Regions from separate parts of the Paenibacillus sp. E194 genome, predicted to be linked through region 2. Evidence: a T-box and tRNA genes for the amino acid it is inferred to sense, from the RefSeq annotation. Region 2 holds a T-box; the other holds one or more tRNA genes.
What was found. A T-box is a leader RNA that pairs with one kind of tRNA and senses whether it is charged. The one in region 2 lies ahead of leuS (leucine--tRNA ligase), so its partner is inferred to be a tRNA-Leu.
Positions count from the first base shown of each region.

Region 1: it has a tRNA-Leu gene. The T-box ahead of leuS (leucine--tRNA ligase) is inferred to sense a tRNA for this amino acid. The anticodon was not compared.

Region 1 covers NZ_JMDX01000174.1:877-11,858, reverse strand. The annotation lists gene AZ66_RS20635 (universal stress protein) at 1-223, opposite strand, end outside; gene AZ66_RS20630 (DUF1294 domain-containing protein) at 271-552, opposite strand; gene AZ66_RS20625 (hypothetical protein) at 767-1,117, shown strand; gene AZ66_RS20620 (matrixin family metalloprotease) at 1,221-2,267, opposite strand; gene AZ66_RS20615 (transglycosylase domain-containing protein) at 2,476-3,426, opposite strand; tRNA gene AZ66_RS20610 (tRNA-His) at 3,700-3,775, shown strand; tRNA gene AZ66_RS20605 (tRNA-Leu) at 3,785-3,866, shown strand; gene AZ66_RS20600 (hypothetical protein) at 3,972-4,970, opposite strand; gene AZ66_RS20595 (hypothetical protein) at 4,996-5,940, opposite strand; gene AZ66_RS20590 (hypothetical protein) at 6,225-7,304, opposite strand; gene AZ66_RS20585 (hypothetical protein) at 7,392-8,375, opposite strand; gene AZ66_RS20580 (ABC transporter substrate-binding protein) at 8,461-9,858, opposite strand; gene AZ66_RS20575 (ABC transporter substrate-binding protein) at 9,872-10,982, opposite strand, start outside.
Region 2 covers NZ_JMDX01000255.1:178-7,054, forward strand. The annotation lists gene AZ66_RS24260 (deoxycytidylate deaminase) at 1-442, opposite strand, end outside; gene AZ66_RS30170 (ComEA family DNA-binding protein) at 558-1,172, opposite strand; gene comER (late competence protein ComER) at 1,338-2,183, shown strand; gene leuS (leucine--tRNA ligase) at 2,164-4,614, opposite strand; T-box leader at 4,719-4,948, opposite strand; gene AZ66_RS24280 (class I SAM-dependent DNA methyltransferase) at 5,167-5,928, opposite strand; gene AZ66_RS24285 (CvfB family protein) at 5,999-6,877, opposite strand, start outside.

The DNA of each region.
Region 1 (10,982 bases), on a different contig from region 2:
CTGCTTCCTGCTGTAAACGCTCTGCGTATTCGTACAGCTCCTCGTTTGTCTCCGCTGAAGCAGTAGCATAAGCCGTACCAACAAAATATTGCGGGAACTGAAATACATGCACGACGCGTACCTGAGACTGCTCGCTTGCTTCCGCGAGTCCTACCGCGTGCTGTAAAGCCTTGCGGGACGGTTCCGATCCATCATATGCGACAAGAATGCGTTGAAATTTCATAACTCCCACCACACTTCCCCATAATTTACTAGTGCTGTGCTTATTATTTAACCAAACCGCAGCAAAATAAAACCAAACACAAAAATATTCACCAGCAATATAAACGGCACGCCTGCTGTAAAGGTAACATGCTGTGTCTTATGGCGCTTGTTATACATCGCTGTCAACACGCCCAGCGCACCGCCAAGCCAAGCTGACAAGAACAGCTTCCGCTCCGGAATACGGCGGCGATGCCTCTGTGCCCGCTGCTTATCCACAACCATCATTTGATATCCAACTACATTTATGATGAGTAAATAAATGAATACGATCCAAGTCCAATCTTTCATCCTATGTAACAGCCCCTTTCTCTCCCTATTATACAATGAGGCTATTCCAAAAGTATCGTGATTGGTCGCATTCACCGGCTCAGATTCCATACTCAGACGTTCTTTTTACCCGGGTACAGGCAACATTCGCGGATCCTAATGTGCTTCTGCTTCATTCACGCAACATAACCGTTCACGATACCGTTAATGAGTACGAAGGAGTTGAGGCTGCCATATGCAAAAGCTACTTGCCATTTTCACTATCTCATGCATGATGCTTATACTGACTGCTTGCTGCACGAGTGAACAAACGGAAACGAGCGCAAGCTGGCCCTACAACAATATGATCATCTTCCACGGGAATCGATATGTTGGCAGTGATGATCAGGTTCAACAGATCGACAAACTGCTGGGAGAAATCCAATCATCCTCAAATCGGGAGGAAGACTCAAGTGGAGATAGCTTCTCTAACACTTACCCCGTAGGAACAAAGCTGTATAAAATAAAAGGAATTAATGAAGAAACAGCTATCGCTGTTGAGGTGAAGAAGAACCTCTATATTAAGGCTGCAAGGAAAGAGAATTAACAAAGTCTGGTACTGTCGCATCCTAGTCAACTTAGTTCGATAATTAGTTCATTATTTGGTTCCATATTTAATTAAAATTATTGTTCAATGTTTAGTTCAATGTTTAGTTCGTTACACCTTTCAAGTTTTCTTTGCTAACGAGCGCCTTGCTTTTCTGATTCTGGTACATCTCCATCTTTCCATCCTGGAGCGTCTGATTCGTTACCTTCATGAAAATCGAGGTATCCTCATTCACGACACGATAGGTTCCATCTTCATTTTGCTTCAAGAACAGAATCGATTGATCACCTTGCTTTAGTGGAGTCGTATCGTCAGACACAACAATGGCCTCCCGGTCGCGTCCGCCCAGCTGTAGTACATTGATCGTACTATTTCTGAGAGATGCGTTTCCTTTGATTACCTCTGATATCTGGAACTCGGATTCCGTCCGGTACGTTTCAGGCGCCCCACTCCCTGACTTGCGAACTCCGTTCTCCTGCACTACCTGTCCTTCTACGATTGCATCAACAGCGTTGGCGAGTGCTGTATAGTCTCTGTACCCATAAGCCCAACTAGCGTCAATATGCACAACGGGAGTCGATGGATTCGCTTGCGATAAAGCGATCGTCCCGTATTTCTTCTTAACCGTGTCCTTATCAGCAGATGTTGGGGATGTATTGGTTCTAGCAAGCGATCCATCAGACCAGAAGGTAAAAGATTTCATGACCGACGGTTCGCTGTCATTATGTGCAAGGCCCAATGCATGCCCTAATTCATGTGTGGCAACTCCCTCCGTAATAGAAGGGGAATATCGACTTTGGGTTGTGTAGTATTCATTTACCCAAGCACGCGTTTTGGAGGCAATCCCATTCGAATATGTAGTGTAGCAAATTCCATCCCAATCATTATCTTTCGTTGGCGATACCTTCTGATTTCCTGCCCGAAAATCATATTTCGTGCCTGTCCCCATTGTAACATTGCCTGTCCCGCTCCACCGACTTGCCCCTGTAGTCCAAATGCCTTTATAGAAGGTATTGGAACCATCATTGTAGAACTGGATAGAGCTTGAGCTGAACTTCCACGGATTTTCAGGAGTCGCTGCCTGGGCAGTTCCCATAAGTGCAAAGACAAGAACCATAGACATAGCCGTACTTAGTAATTTCTTTTTCAACCCTTATTCCTCCCTGTTCATTTTTATACATCATCTTATTTTCCTGTAAAAGATTTCATAGGCGCCGATTCATATATATGTCTCATTCCTGAGAAAATTGCTTTTGCACGAAAATTAATCACGTCATTCAGCGCTTTATCCATGAGTACAGTCAAAAAAAGGCACACCTGCCGCAGCTCATCCGAGCTTGATCAAGTGTGCCTTTTCTTTATTTCCCTTTATTGTGAACAACAACACCAATCGGTGTCTTTAGCGCTGCTTGGCGCTCTGCCTCTGTCATCCAGCCTAAATCCTTCATACGCTTCAATACAACATGCTGACGCTGGAGAGCCAGCTTCATATTCTTCGCTGGGGAGTAGCGCTCAGGTGCCTTAAGCAATCCAACGAGAATCGCTGCTTCTGCCTTGTTAATTGTAGGAATATCGCCATTAACCCGTGTCGTCTTGCCGAAATAATAGCGTGCTGCATTCTCGATTCCGTATTGTCCATGTCCGAAATATACTTTATTCAGGTACATTTCCAAAATCTCTTGTTTGCTAAAATTCCACTCCAGATTGGCCGCTATCGCCATCTCCTTCATTTTGCGGGAAAATGTCTTATCATGCGTTAAGAACAAGTTGCGCGCCAGCTGCATCGTAATCGTACTGCCGCCCTGTGCCTTCTGCTGTTTCGTCACATTAATCCAGACTGACCGTGCCAGCCCGATCGGATCAATGCCGGGATGAAGCTTGAAGCGATGATCCTCAATGGCCATCAGTTCCTGAGGTATAAAGGAAGCCATATGCTCCAGTTGAACCATATGCTGTCCCTTGGCTGTAGTCGCTTCTTGTGCAATCTGCTCACGGAACGTTACGAGCTTGCCTTGATCAATCCAGGCCGTCCCTGTTGCCGCCATCCCTACCCACCCAATAATCGGGGTAAGAATTGCAATGATCAAGCTATATATGACCCAACGCTTCCACTTCATTCGGTGTGGCATATGGGCAGGTTGTGCTATCGTTTCCGTTTGTTCATGTATCATAGTTGGTTCTTTCTTCGTAGGACGATGAGGCTCATCATGTGCCGCACTCGGTACCTTGCGATGTGCTATTGTTTCCTGAGCAGGCAGAGGCATAAATACCGATGCGTGAACCAGATGTCCTTTTCTTTGTTTTTTCATTCGTAACCGCCTCCCCTTCTTATATGTAAGAGCTATTTTTCATTTTGAAACATAACCCTTACGTATAGTGTATACGTTGACCGTATGCCATGACATCGAATTGACTTGCAGCCAGCTTACAATGATGAAAGAAAAAGTGAAAGTAAAGCAGAAAACGCCTTATCTATGAAATAGAAGACGAGTGAGTCACAAAAAATGTTGTTGGTATATTTTCCTTGTTGCAAAACATGCCGAAAGTATGCTAAATTAAGATTCTGTTGAGCAATCAATATGGCGGTCGTGGCGAAGTGGTGAACGCATCGGATTGTGGCTCCGACACTCGAGGGTTCGATTCCCTTCGATCGCCCCATATCATTTTGCCGATGTGGTGGAATTGGCAGACACGCCGCACTCAAAATGCGGTGCCGAGAGGCTTGCCGGTTCGAGTCCGGCCATCGGTATACGACAAAAAGAGTTATCAAATTGCGTTAAGCGATTCGATAACTCTTTTTTTATGCCATTTGGATTTCTCTCTTCCTGGGAAGAGAGTTATTGATCGATCCACTTCATTTTTCCAGCATCATTCTAAGTCCAGAGAACATATAAACTACGTTTTTATCGGCATCCAATGCAACTGACATTTTTGTCTCTTTATTTTGAACGAAACAGAAATCACGCGCTGATTTATCCCATTTCACTTCAAGTCCCTGAATGTCCATATGGAACAATTTTTTGGCAATCGGCGCAGCTATTTCTTTCACTTCTTTTTCTGTTACTGCCGTGTCTGCTTGTTTTCGCGCAACGTCATATACATACTCTGTCTTTCCTGTTTTTGCTTCGACCGCCAGAGTAATATGATCACCTTTGAGCTTCCACATATCACCTTTGGCGCCAGCATAATAACCAAGCTCTGCTTTCTTCACCTCAAATTCCTGATCGAGAGCTGTTTTCACTGCATCTGCTGCCGTTTTGAGTAATTTCGGTTCTAGCTCGTTCTTGTCTACTTGGATAACGGCTGCACCAATATAATTTTTATTCTTTGATTGCCCATGTGGATATTTTATCCAAGAAATCACGAAGTCTTTTCCCTCTAGCAAATAAAGGGTATTGTAAACCTTCCCCTTGTCATATCTCTGAGTGATTTGAACCTCTTTATGAAATGCATAGGCTTTCTTGGCGTACATCCCTTTCAACTTGTTCAGCAGTTCCTTTTGCTCATCCTTGCTCACTTTATCAAGCGTTTGAATCCCCTTAATAGTGATCAGTTCTCCTGTACTTGGCTTAAAATCTACTTTGTATAATTCGTCTGCCGAAGAAACCGTTGCCAGATCAAATGGATGTTTAAAGGCATTCTCGAACTTCAACTTTATCTCTTTCCCTGCAAATTGATTCACGGACTTTTGCAGATTGGCAGCAACCTTTTTATCAACTTGAATACTGCTGCCCGATGTTTGTTCTTGCTGCTTTCCTCCTGCTGCTTCGGCTCCTACAAAGGTCGGGCCCGCAAGTGTAACGAACATACTGGATACGATCATCGTTGCTAAAATTGCTTTTTTTAGATTCATATTATCTTCTCCTTTTTATTAAGGTTTAATCTCTTTCTAAATCCTCCAGAAGCATTCTTACCCCGGAAAACATATAAACTACGTTTTTATCGGCATCCAGCGCCACGGTCATTTTCGTATCTTTCTTTTGATTGAAGATGAAGTCTCTGGAAGCACCGTCCCATTTTACTTCAAGCCCCTGGATGTCCAAATTGAATAACTTCTTTGCAATCGGCGCGACTATCTCTTTCACTTCTTTTTCCGTAATCTCTTTGTTCGTCGTCAATTGTTTTCGCGAAATATCATAAATATATTCGGTCTTCCCTGTTCCATCCAAGGACAGCGTAATATTGCCACCTTTAAGTTTCCATGTACTTTTTTTATTAGTACCTCCAACCCAAGCCTTCGTCACCTCAAAATTGTGGCCTAAAGCTGTTTTTACTGCCCCGGCTGCCTTTTCCATGAGCTTTGGTTCAAGCTCGTTCTTGGCAACTTCGACTTGGGCTGAAACATGAATCTTTGTCGGCCACCCCGGATAATTTTTCATAAGTAAGGCAGAAAATCCTTTCCCGTTTAACGAATACATGCTAAAGGGCGTCTTTGATTCTACATCGTGCAGATCGACATGAACTTCTTTATCAAATGTATAGTCTTTCTTCGCATATAAACCTTTTAGCATTTTAAGGACTTCGTTCAGATCCTCCTTACTGACTTTATCGATGGTTTGATAGCCTCTAATCGTAGTAATTTCTCCTGTTTTCTCCTTGAAGTTCACACTATATTTTCCATCTGCCGACTTAACCTGCACCTGATCGCTTATGGATTGGGAAGTGCCCTGCATATTCAACTTAATTTCTCTGCCTGCGAATTGTTTTACTGCCTTCTCCAGTTTGGCGGCCAGCTTCTGATCGATTTGAATCTTCTTACTATTCGATTGCTGCTGTTCCTGCTGTTGCGCTGCCCCGGCACCCACAGGAATCGGCCCTGCCAAGGTAACCAACATACTGGATACGAGTAAAGATGCTAGAGCTGTACTCTTCCAATTCATACTAAACCCTCCTATGTTCCACCCTACTTTTAAAGTTTTGAACGTTTTTTATTCGTAAAGTGGTGATCGCCTACAATGTATAACAATTTCACTCCTCTCATTTGTGACATTATCTCTACTATTCTGAATGAAGATGGTTTCAAATAAAAAAATCCACCGACGCATAGAAGCCAGTGGATTATTCGATACGGAGTCAAAATATAATGATATGGTTCGTTTGTAGGCGTTTAATGGGGTTTCGCTTCCAAATCGGCTGCATACTTAATGATCCCAGGAGCAGCAGCTCTTCCGACTCGAATGTACACGACCTTTTTATTTGCATCCAATGCCGCTCTCACATTCATGCCATTTTTCTTGGTGAAAGCAAAATCCTTTTCTGTTCCATCCCATTTCACGCTATATCCATTCATGTCGATATTAAATACTTTCTTCACTATTGGGGCGACCGCTTCTCTCGCCTCTTTTTCGGAAATGCCTTTATTTTCGCGTACTTGTTTTCCAAGCTCATTGTAAATACTATTGATTTTCCCTGTATTGGGATCTGCACAAATCGTAACTTTGCCATCATGGAACACCCATGTTATATTGGGTTTATTCTTTGAGATAATTGGCGATAAATCGACGCGAAGCTGAGCAGTCGTCATTTCAAACTTATTTGTAGAAACAGTTTGAGCAGCATCAACAACTGTTTTCAGCAGTTTCGAATCAAGCTCTTTCTTATCAAAGTCAATCGTGATATGACCGATATGTTCTGGTATGCCATCTAATTTGTGTAAGGAAGCGGAGAAACCCTTTCCTTTCAATTCGTACGTCTTCTCCTCTCTAACCTCTGCTTTTGACGTTTTTGAGAGTTTCTCATCCGTAAACTGGTGAATCACCTCAACTTCATTATCAAATGCATACTTCTTTTTTGGATATATCGCTTTCAACCACTTTAATACGTCTTCCTGTTCCTGCTTGCTGATTTGGTCAATAGTAGCGGTTTTGCCGCTTACCGTCCAGATAACCCCTGTATCATAATCAAATTGTAATGAATATTTACCATCTACAGATCGCACTTCTGTTATTTTAGATGCATTCTTATTATTGAAATCGAGCTTACCTACCTTATGCAATTGCACGTCTTCTCCGGCAAATAATTTTACCGCTTGATTCAGCTTTTCCGTCCACTTCGGATCTATTTGAATTGTCCAGCGATCCAATTGCTGCTCTTGCGCAGCCCCTGCTCCTGCAGGAATTGGATCTGCCACGGCAACCAACATACTGGATACAAGCATTGATGCTAGAATTGCTTTTTTGATATTCATTTTATTTCCCCCTATGTATGATTGTATGAATATTTTTCTCTCAAATTACGCTATGCAATTCAATAACTCTTTTCAAACCTTCCCTATTCAGAACCCACTTAACGCTCTGACACCTGATGTTAAGAACACTATGTTCTTATTGGCGTCCAGTGCTACTCTCAATACGGGTTGTTTGTCTTTAATGAAGTAGTAATTTTTAAAGGTGCTGTCCCACTTCACTTCTAAATCCGCAATGTCCATATTGAATAATTCCTTGGCAAGCGGAGCAGCCGCTTCTTTGGCATCCTTTTCCGTAATCCCCTTGTTGGTCGTTACCGCTTTACGTGTTTTATGAAATACGTTAGTGACCTTTCCCTCCTCCATTTCAAGCGAAATGTCCTTATCTTCAAGTGTCCATGTAAAGCGGCTTAGGTTAGAGGATGTAACTTCCAAATCATGATTGAATACCGTTTTTATTGCTTCGATTGCCGTTTCCAACAACTTCGGGTCGAGCTCTTCCTTGGTGAAGTTTATTGTAAACGCACTAACTGCATCTTTCGGCATTTTAGCAGTATTGTCTTTGAAGAAATATACCTCAAAGTCTTTCCCTGTTAACTTATACGACAAACTTACACCTAGCTTTTCTTTATCACCATCATACCCTCGCTGCATAATCACTTCTTTATCAAAGACATATGTTTTATTGGCATATGCCCCTTTCAACACTTTCAGGACTTTCGCCTGATCCTCTTTACTAATTTTATCAATTGTGGCCTTTTCTTCAATCTGCCATATCCGACCACTTCCAACATTAAAGCAGATAGCGTATTTTCCGTCTACGGATTCAACCTTTGCACCATCATGAGAGGATTCTATCTTCTCGCCGACACTCTTCAGCTTAATCTCTTTCCCTGCATATTGTTTGATTGCTTTTTGCAGCTTGGCGGCCAGCTTCTGATCGATTTGAACCTTCTTGTTATCTGTTTGCTTTTGCTCTTGTGCAGCCGCGGCGCCTGCTGGAATCGGGCCTGCCACAGCAACCAACATACTCGATACGATCATAGACGCTAGAATTGCTTTTTTGATATTCATAGTAATCCTCCTATGTATTAATACATGAGTACTCTCTTCATGCCAACATTGAACAATTAGATTCAACTTAATTCGCTTATTGCTCCTACTTGGTTTCCCGCAATCGGTCTATTATTTCTTGCCCCTTGATTTGAAGCTCGGCAACCGCATTGTCCAGCGTTTTCTCTTGGTCAATTAAGGATTTCAGCGCATCCGACAATAACGAATCGAATTCAGCTTGGAACCCTGGTGGAATGCTTTTTTTATCTGACACACCGCTAGCTTCCATTGGCTTCAGGAGGTAAAAAGCCTCCGTTTCCCGTCCTCTAAAATCCTTGAAATAGTCTGATCGCGTAGGCAGCGTATGGTTCATTGCCTTCCCAGCAACCTGCGCCATTTCCGGTCCATTCACGAATTTGACGAATTCCCAAGCTGCCCGCTTGTTCGGAGAATCCACAGATATGGCATAGATCTCCGACAATTTCACGTAAGCCGATTCATCAGGCTTTGCAGGATTAACAGGCGCGGCCGCGATGCCCCAGTCGATCTCCGGTGTCTTCGAGTAGTATGGAATATCCCGTAAGAAGGAAGCAAACCACGGCGGTTGAATCGTCATTGCCGCTTGGCCCATGTAGAACATCTCGTTTGATCGACTATACTGCTTCAAATAGTCTCCGGTATATTCGTATCCATCAAGCTGTTCGCCCTCCTCCACTGGGGGAGGAGCATAGGCTGCATGATTGCGGACGGCATCCGCCGTCATCTTCATTGCTTCCTTCCAACCATCTGAGCCTATCAACAGTTTGCCTGATTTCGCATCAACGAGCTTAAGTGCCGATGCAGCGGCGATATCATACATCAAACTTGCCGGCCCTCTCGTTTGATATAAGCCAAACACTTGCTTCTTTCCTGATTCGACGCTCGAAAATCTCGCTGCCAGGTCAATAAGCTCCTTCCACGTCATTTTCCCATTTGGCGGCTCGATTTGATGCTTCTTGAACAAGTTGCGATTGTAATAGATGACATTCGTTTCGAAAGAAGGAGTGAGCCCGTACAGCTTCCCATTCCCTTTTGCTCGCAGCCTGTCGATAAGACCAGGCATGAATCCGTCCAAATTATATTGATCCTGGCTAATAGCTGGCTCAATGTCATACAGCCTTCCTTCTTGAGCGAAGGCCTCAAACATGCTTTCATTCAAAAACAGCACATCCGGCTTAACTTTATCGAGCAGCTTTTTCTTTTCCTCAGTCAAATTGAATGCCTCGTTTTTTTCGGCTTCGTCGAACAATTCCGCTTCACTGATAATCTCAATATCGATGTCAGGGTTCATCATTTTAAAGAAGTTCCCATAGTCACTATAAAATCGATCTTCATCTTGATAGACGACCCTGATTTTCCCTTTACCGTCTTTTAATGGCGCTAGCTCTGACCGTTCTCCGAAGCAGCCGCTTAAGAGAGACATGATCGTAAGCAGCATAATTACGGTCTTCCCACTCTTTAACACGTTTCTACACTCCCTATTTCCTTTTATCCTTGTTTGCAGATTCTCGCACTTTTAAGAGCAGTTCCTGCGCTTTTACCTCCAACGCGGCAGCTGCTTCATCAACTGACTTCTCGTTCGCAACTACGGCCAACAGCTCCTCACGAAGCGGTTTATAAAATAATCTGAGGAACTCGAATGGAAGACTTTCATAAAGGCTGCTCTCCTGCCTGATCTTCGGCATATAAAATGCATCCGTACTTCTACCCTTGATATCCTTCATATAACCGTTGCGTGAAGGAAGCTTACCTTCCAATGTCCGCGAACGGGCCTGCGCCATCTCCGGGCCATTCACAAATTTGACGAATTCCCAGGCTGCCCGCTTGTTGGCTGAGTCGGCCGCAATTGCGTAGATGGGAGAAAAGGTAATGGATGAAGAATCTATTGCAGGATCTACCGGAGCCGTAACTACATTCCAATCTTGCTTAGTGAATACAAGCTCCCGTGTTTTGTAAGCGTTGCTTATCATCATAGCAGCTTGATCACTAAGTTTTTGAGAGTAAGTTTGGCCTTCAGGATGCAAAAATACAGATTTGCTGCGTACAGCATCCGTTGCCTGCTTGATGGCTTTCTTCCAGCCATCTGAGTTCAGAAGCACCTTCTCTCCCTTCGGGTCGAGCAGCTTCAATCCGGAGGAATCGGCAATTTTGTACAAAATGAATCCTATATCCCCAGACCATTCATAGAACCCGTACACCTTATTTTCTCCGCTTCCGATATTGGCAAATCTCGCTGACAAATCCAGCATTTCCTGCCAAGTCATATTGTTCTTCGGCGGTTCGATTTGATGCTCCTTGAACAACGCTGCGTTATAGTACAGAACATCCCTATCCACATAAGGAGCAAGCCCATATAGCTTGCCGTTGCCTAAGCTTTTGATTTTGTCGATCAGCCCTGGCAAAAAGCCATTCATATCATAGTCGTCCTGCCGGATCATTTCATCCAATTCGTATAACCTGCCAGCTTCAGCAAATGATTTAAACGTTTTCGCATCACCCAGCTTTATTACGTCCGCGCCGGAGTTCTCCAATAGCTTCTTTATTTCCGCATCCCAATCTTCTGCACGAATCGTTTTCCCGAGATTTAGA
Region 2 (6,877 bases):
CCATCATCGCAGCCACTTTATCGCTATCCTTCAAATAAGGACGGTGATAAACGATCTCGACAACACCACTATTGGCGAGCATATTGGCACATGTCCAACAAGGCTGATCCGTCACGTATACCGTAGATCCCTCTCTATCATTCCGATCCGTGAATAGCAGCAAATTCTGTTCTGCATGGATCGTGCGAATGCAGCGCTGCTTCTTAACCATCTGCGCCTCGCCGTCTACGACAACTTTCTCATATTGTTCTGCGATCATGCAGCCAGCCTCACTGCAGTCAGGAATCCCCATCGGAGCGCCATTATAAGCGGTACCAAGCAGCTTCTTGCCCTGTACGAGCACAGCGCCCACATGCCGTCTTGGACAGCGCGAGCGAGTAGACACCATATAGGCAATATCCATAAAATACGTATCCCAGTCTTTGCGCATAGTCGTTGTCATAACTCCAATCCCCATTCTTCTGCCTTTGTCTATGTTGTGTATTTTACCCTTATTGTAAGCAGGCCTGCGCATTCATGCAACTAAAGACATCACAATGTTGCACATTTCACGCATTTTATTCCACACGTACCTGATCCCGGATCTTGGCCATCATCTTCTTGCCGATTCCCTTTACCTTCATGAGATCATCAACGTGGCGGAAGGCTCCCTTCTTCTCACGGTATTCAATGATTGCTTTCGCTTTACTCGGCCCAATACCTGGAAGTGTCACCAGCGCAGATGCATCAGCCTCATTAATGTTAAGGAGTTGGGATATAGTTCCATTAGCTCCCTTGTTCCCATCCGCACTGGAATTCTCCTTCTCCGTCTTAAGGACATCCGTTGAAGGAAGTAAACTGGAGGCCTCCGATTGTCCTCCTTTTCCCGTATCAGCACCAACATCCTTCTGGGCTACTGTCGATGCGGAAGGCTGCTGCTTGTTCTGTGCATGTTGTTCCGCAACAGGAGTCGACTTCGAAGACATCTTCGATTCCGTGATGTGGGCTTCCTTCCCTTCAGCAGCCATCATCGATTCAATCTCATCATTCAAATCCGTCCAAGTCCCTGCTTGCAGTGACCCTTGCGGCTTCACCCATATCCACATACAGATTGCAACACCAATTACTGCTAGACTCATTGCAATTAGCCAGCGCATCGGCAATGCTCCGGACTTCCTCATTCCTTCTCTCATGTCACCACACCCTTCGTCAGCGAATGACGGCATAATGGTCAACCATGTCATCATATGGATCAATAAGCTTGATAAACTTGTGTTCATCACAAATGAATACGAAGTGAACATAATCACGTCCTACGACAACAGCGGAATAGGCAGAAGCAAAGGGAGGGAACGTACTTGAAAGTCGGGTTTATAGGTACGGGAAGCATGGGGTCTACAATCATTGAAGCACTTATTCAATCAGGTGCATTGGAACCATCTCAACTTATCGCAAGCAATCGCACGAGGAATAAAGTTCAACAGCTAGCTGCGCAATATCCTGGGCTGCAATTGGCCAGCAGCAATGTAGAAACTGTACAAGAAAGCGATATCGTCTTTTTATGTGTGAAGCCTTCAGAATTCAAGGCCGTTCTGAACGAAATCGCACAATATGTAAAGCCTTCTCTCATCGTTGTATCGATAACGAGTCCAGTGCTTATTAGCCATTTGGAGCGGCAGCTGTCCTGCAAGATAGCAAAAATTATACCAAGTGTTACGAATTATGTATGGAGCGGAGCATCCTTATGTATGTATGGAAGCAGAATTCAAACAGAAGACAGGCTGCTATTGGAACAGTTGATGATGTCCATTAGCCGTCCAGTTCAGGTATCCGAGCAGTATACGCGCATCACTTCGGATATCTCAAGCTGTGGGCCGGCATTTATCGCCTTTTTCGTGCAGAAATGGATAGAGGCTGCAGTTGAAGTTACAGGAATCGAAAGGAATGAAGCAGAGCGTCTGGCCAGCGAGATGCTGCTTGGTACTGGCAAGCTGCTAACGGAGGGAGGATTCAGCCTTGAGCACTTGAGACAGCGGGTAGCAGTCCCCGGCGGCATTACCGCCGAGGCGCTCCGTCTGTTGGATGGTGAGCTGGATGGGGTATTCCAGCAGCTCATTCAAGTCACCCATGCCAAATATGAGGAGGATCTACACAAGGTCGAATCCCAACTATTTGGCGAAGAGCTTAACCGACCACAATGTTAACAAGTCTGCCTTTTACTGCGATGACTTTGCGAACCGACTTGCCAGCGATGGCATCCTGAACGTTCGCGAGGGACATCGCTTTTTGCTGCATTGCTTCTTCGTCAGCATCTGCTGCTACATTTGCACGGCATACAATCTTGCCATTCACTTGAATAACAATTTCTGCTTCCGCATCAACTGTAAGCGACTCATCATAAGTCGGCCACGCAGCGTACGTAATCGACTCTTGGTAGCCAAGACGCTGCCACAATTCTTCCGCGATATGTGGCGCGAGCGGTGCCAGCAATTGAACGAAGTTCTCCATCGCTTGGCGTGGGAGTACCTCTGTCTTATACGCCTCATTGATGAAGATCATCAATTGGCTGATTGCCGTATTGAAGCGGAATCCTTCGATGTCTTCCGTCACCTTCTTGATGGTCTTGTGCCATGTGCGAATGAAGGCTGGATCTGCTCCATCCGTTCCGTCAGCAATCTTGCTGTTCAGGGCTCCAGTCTCCTCGTTAATGAACAAGCGCCAGATGCGGCTCAAGAATCGGTAGCTTCCTTCTACACCATTCGTGTTCCATGGCTTCGTCGCTTCCAGTGGACCCATGAACATTTCATAGATGCGCAGCGTATCGCCGCCGAACTCGTTCACAATATCATCTGGATTGATGACATTGCCGCGGGACTTAGACATTTTCTCGCCATTTGTACCAAGGATCATCCCTTGGTTAACAAGCTTCTGGAATGGCTCCTTCGTATCTACGACACCAAGGTCGAACAATACCTTGTGCCAGAAGCGCGCATACAGCAAGTGAAGAACCGCATGCTCAACGCCGCCAATGTACAAATCGACTGGAAGCCATTTCTTTTGCTTCTCTTTGGAGCAGATTTCATCGTTATTGTGCGGATCGATGTAGCGCAGGTAGTACCAGCTGCTGCCTGCCCATTGCGGCATTGTATTCGTTTCACGGCGAGCCTTCATGCCCGTCTCTGGATCAACTGTGTTCACCCATTCGTCTACGTTCGCAAGCGGAGATTCGCCAGTACCTGATGGACGAATCTGATCGACATCCGGCAGTGTAAGCGGAAGTTCGGATTCCGGTACAGGCTTCATTGTTCCGTCTTCCAGATGAAGAATTGGAATCGGCTCTCCCCAGTAGCGTTGACGGCTGAACAACCAGTCGCGCAGGCGATACGTTACCTTGCCTTCGCCCTTGCCTTCTGCTTCAAGCCATTCAATCATGCGCGCCATTGCAGCCGCATTGTCCATTCCGTTCAGGAATTCTGAATTCACATGAGCTCCATCGCCGGAATATGCTTCTTCCTGTACATTGCCGCCTTCAATCACTTCGATAATCGGCAGGTCAAATTGCTTCGCGAATTCCCAGTCGCGCTGATCATGTCCAGGAACAGCCATAATTGCACCTGTACCGTATCCAGCAAGCACATAATCCGCAATCCAGATTGGAAGCTTCGCTCCATTCGCCGGGTTCACCGCATAGCTGCCTGTGAATACACCCGTCTTATCCTTCGCCAAATCCGTACGCTCCAGATCGCTCTTGCGTGCCGCCTGCTCTTGATATGCCTTCACAGCAGCCTGCTGTTCAGCTGTCGTGATGCGTTCGACAAGCTCATGCTCAGGAGCCACGACACAGTAAGTTGCACCGAACAGCGTATCTGGACGAGTTGTAAATACAACCAGTTCCTCTTCGTGACCGTCGATTACAAAGCGAACTTCAGCTCCCTTGGACTTCCCAATCCAATTGCGCTGCATGTCTTTCAAGCTCTCCGGCCAGTCAAGCTCATCCAGATCTTGCAACAAACGCTCTGCATACTCCGTAATCTTCAATACCCACTGACGCATTGGCTTACGAATAACTGGGTGGTTACCACGCTCCGAACGGCCATCAATGACTTCCTCATTCGCAAGTACTGTACCGAGAGCTGGACACCAGTTAACAGGAACTTCTGCAACGTAAGCGAGTCCTCTCTTGTACAACTGAATAAAGATCCACTGCGTCCACTTGTAATATTCCGGATCAGTTGTGCTGAACTCGCGATCCCAATCATAAGAGAAGCCCAAGGACTTGATCTGACGACGGAAGTTGTCGATATTCTTCACCGTGAATTCACGCGGATGCTGTCCCGTATCGATCGCATATTGCTCAGCTGGAAGGCCGAATGCGTCCCATGCCATCGGATGAAGGACATTGTACCCTTGCATGCGTTTGTAACGAGACATGATATCTGTAGCCGTATATCCTTCCGGGTGTCCTACATGAAGTCCGGCGCCAGATGGATATGGGAACATATCCAGTGCATAGAAATTCGGCTTGTTCTCATCTTCTGTCGTTGCAAATGTCTTATGTTCATCCCAATAGGATTGCCATTTCGGCTCGATCTGCTGCGGCACGTAACCGTGCGGCTGCTTCGCTTCTTGACTCATGCTTACTCCTCCTACGATGCCTAGACGGCTGCTCGCGCATGTCCGTCATACTTGTGGCAATGAATAAATGTGATTAAAAAAGCCTCTCATCCTTAGCGATTATCGCTAGGGACGAGAGGCATTATTCCCGTGGTACCACCCTAGTTAGCGGACAGCATGCTTTGCTATCCACTCCCTTTACACCATTAACGCTGGTAATACGTCGCAGCTTACCGCTCCCGATTCTGCTGCGCGACTCTGAGGCGAGTTCGCTTCTGCACCATCACCGGCTTGCACCAACCGCCGGCTCTCTGAAGATGGGACCTAAGGTACTATTCCTCTTCGAAGTCTTTCCATTCTACCTATTCAGCTTGAATATGATTATGATGCATCCAAATAGATGCAAGTAGGTATATAATAATGAAAAATTTTCTTATTGTCAATGATCGCCATGGAACTCCTAATCTTTCTTGTTCATTCGCCTTGAATTGAGAAAGTAACATCGAATTCTACATCTCACGACGGATAAATGTGCATCTCACGTGCATCTTCAGAAACTATGCACATCTATCTTTATGGCTTCACTGCAACAAAAAAGATTCGGCGCGATTCTTCGTCCGGCGACTGCCATTCAAAGTCCGCAAATTGATCGACATGACCGAAACCAGCTTCTTTCAGCATACGTTCTAACCAGTCTGGATCATAGGCGCGTTCAACATGCTCCTCGTCAATACGCTCGTACAAGCCTCCAGACTGCTGACGAACGAACAAGGTCAGCTGGTGCTCAATCTCCTGGCGTTCTTCATCATAGTCCGAAAACCAAATGTAAGAGATATCTTCATCATCATAGGCAAAAGGCTGGGTCTCCGCATAATGTTCGAATTGACGGACATGAAGCACATCGAACAAGAAAACGCCGCCAGATCTCAAGTTGTTATAGGTAGCTTGAAAAGCACGCTTCACGTCGTCCCCTTCAGTCACATAGTTCAAGCTGTCACAGAACGAAACGACGGCATCCGCTTCTCCAGGAATGGCCCAATCGCACATATCCTGATTCACCCAACGCACGTCGCCCTTCAGCGGGCCAGCCTCTATTCCCTTGCTGCTCGCAATTGACAGCATCGATTCTGAAATATCGATGCCAATTACATCATAACCGAGCTTCGCCAGTGGCAATGCCGTACTCCCGGTTCCACAGCCAAGGTCAACGATGGAACGAACCTCGCCGCTTCCAAACCGTTCCCAAGCCTGCCGAGCAAATGACACCCACTGGTCGTATGGCATGTCCTCCATTAAGCGGTCATAAACCTCCGCTACACGCCCATATGAAATCATCCATCTTCACTTCCCCTGCCGGAGGTTGTTCCATAATTCCATCATTCGCAATGCATGTTGAACGAACGACTTACCGTGCATTGTCGTTGCCGCGCGAGCGAGCCTTATGTGCTTCACGCGCTTCGGCTTGTGCCGCCGATAGTACCTTGTGAAGCTGTGCCGTATCCATTGCAGCAGCCGTTTCCGTCAATTCGGTCCAATTCCCATTTTGACGAATGAGTCCCGCCTTCAGCAAGCGACCGATGGCACGCTTGAATGCTGACTTGCTAATGCCAAAGCGCTGCTTCACAATATCGGCTGGCGTCTCATCGGAATATGGCATTGTGCCGTTTGGGCGCTCCTTCAAGAAGGTGAACAAGCGTTCAGCATCTTGATCCATGCCGACTTCTTTACGCTCTGCCATCGTTACATTCACGCGCCCATCCTCACGGACATGCGTAATGCGAACACGGACAGACTCACCAAGACGAAGCAGGCGCGGACGGAGCGATTCATGAATGAATCCAATAACACCTTCTCCAACAGGCGCGCCATCTACGACAACGAACGTTCCCATCTTGAGGGCACGGTACACGACCGCATCGCGCCATGTGTTGTTCCAAGACTCAGGAGCTGCGAACATATAAGGAACCAAATCATCTTCACGAGCTGGCAGTGCAATAAGTCGTCCGTAGCGATCCTGTTCCATCCGGACGTATACCTCATCGCCAACCTTCGGATGAAGCGGTTCGAACTCGGGAAGCTCTCCCTTCGGAAGCAGCAGCTGACGCCCAATCCCCATCTCAAGGAAGCAGCCGTACTTCGGATGAATATCCGCTACCGTAAGCTTAGCAATCTCTCCGAGTGTCAATAAAGGACGCTTCATTGTCGCAGCTATACGATCTTCCGTGTCATAATATAAAAACACTTCCACGTAATCGCCTGGCTCTACTTTATCCGTAAGCTCTGT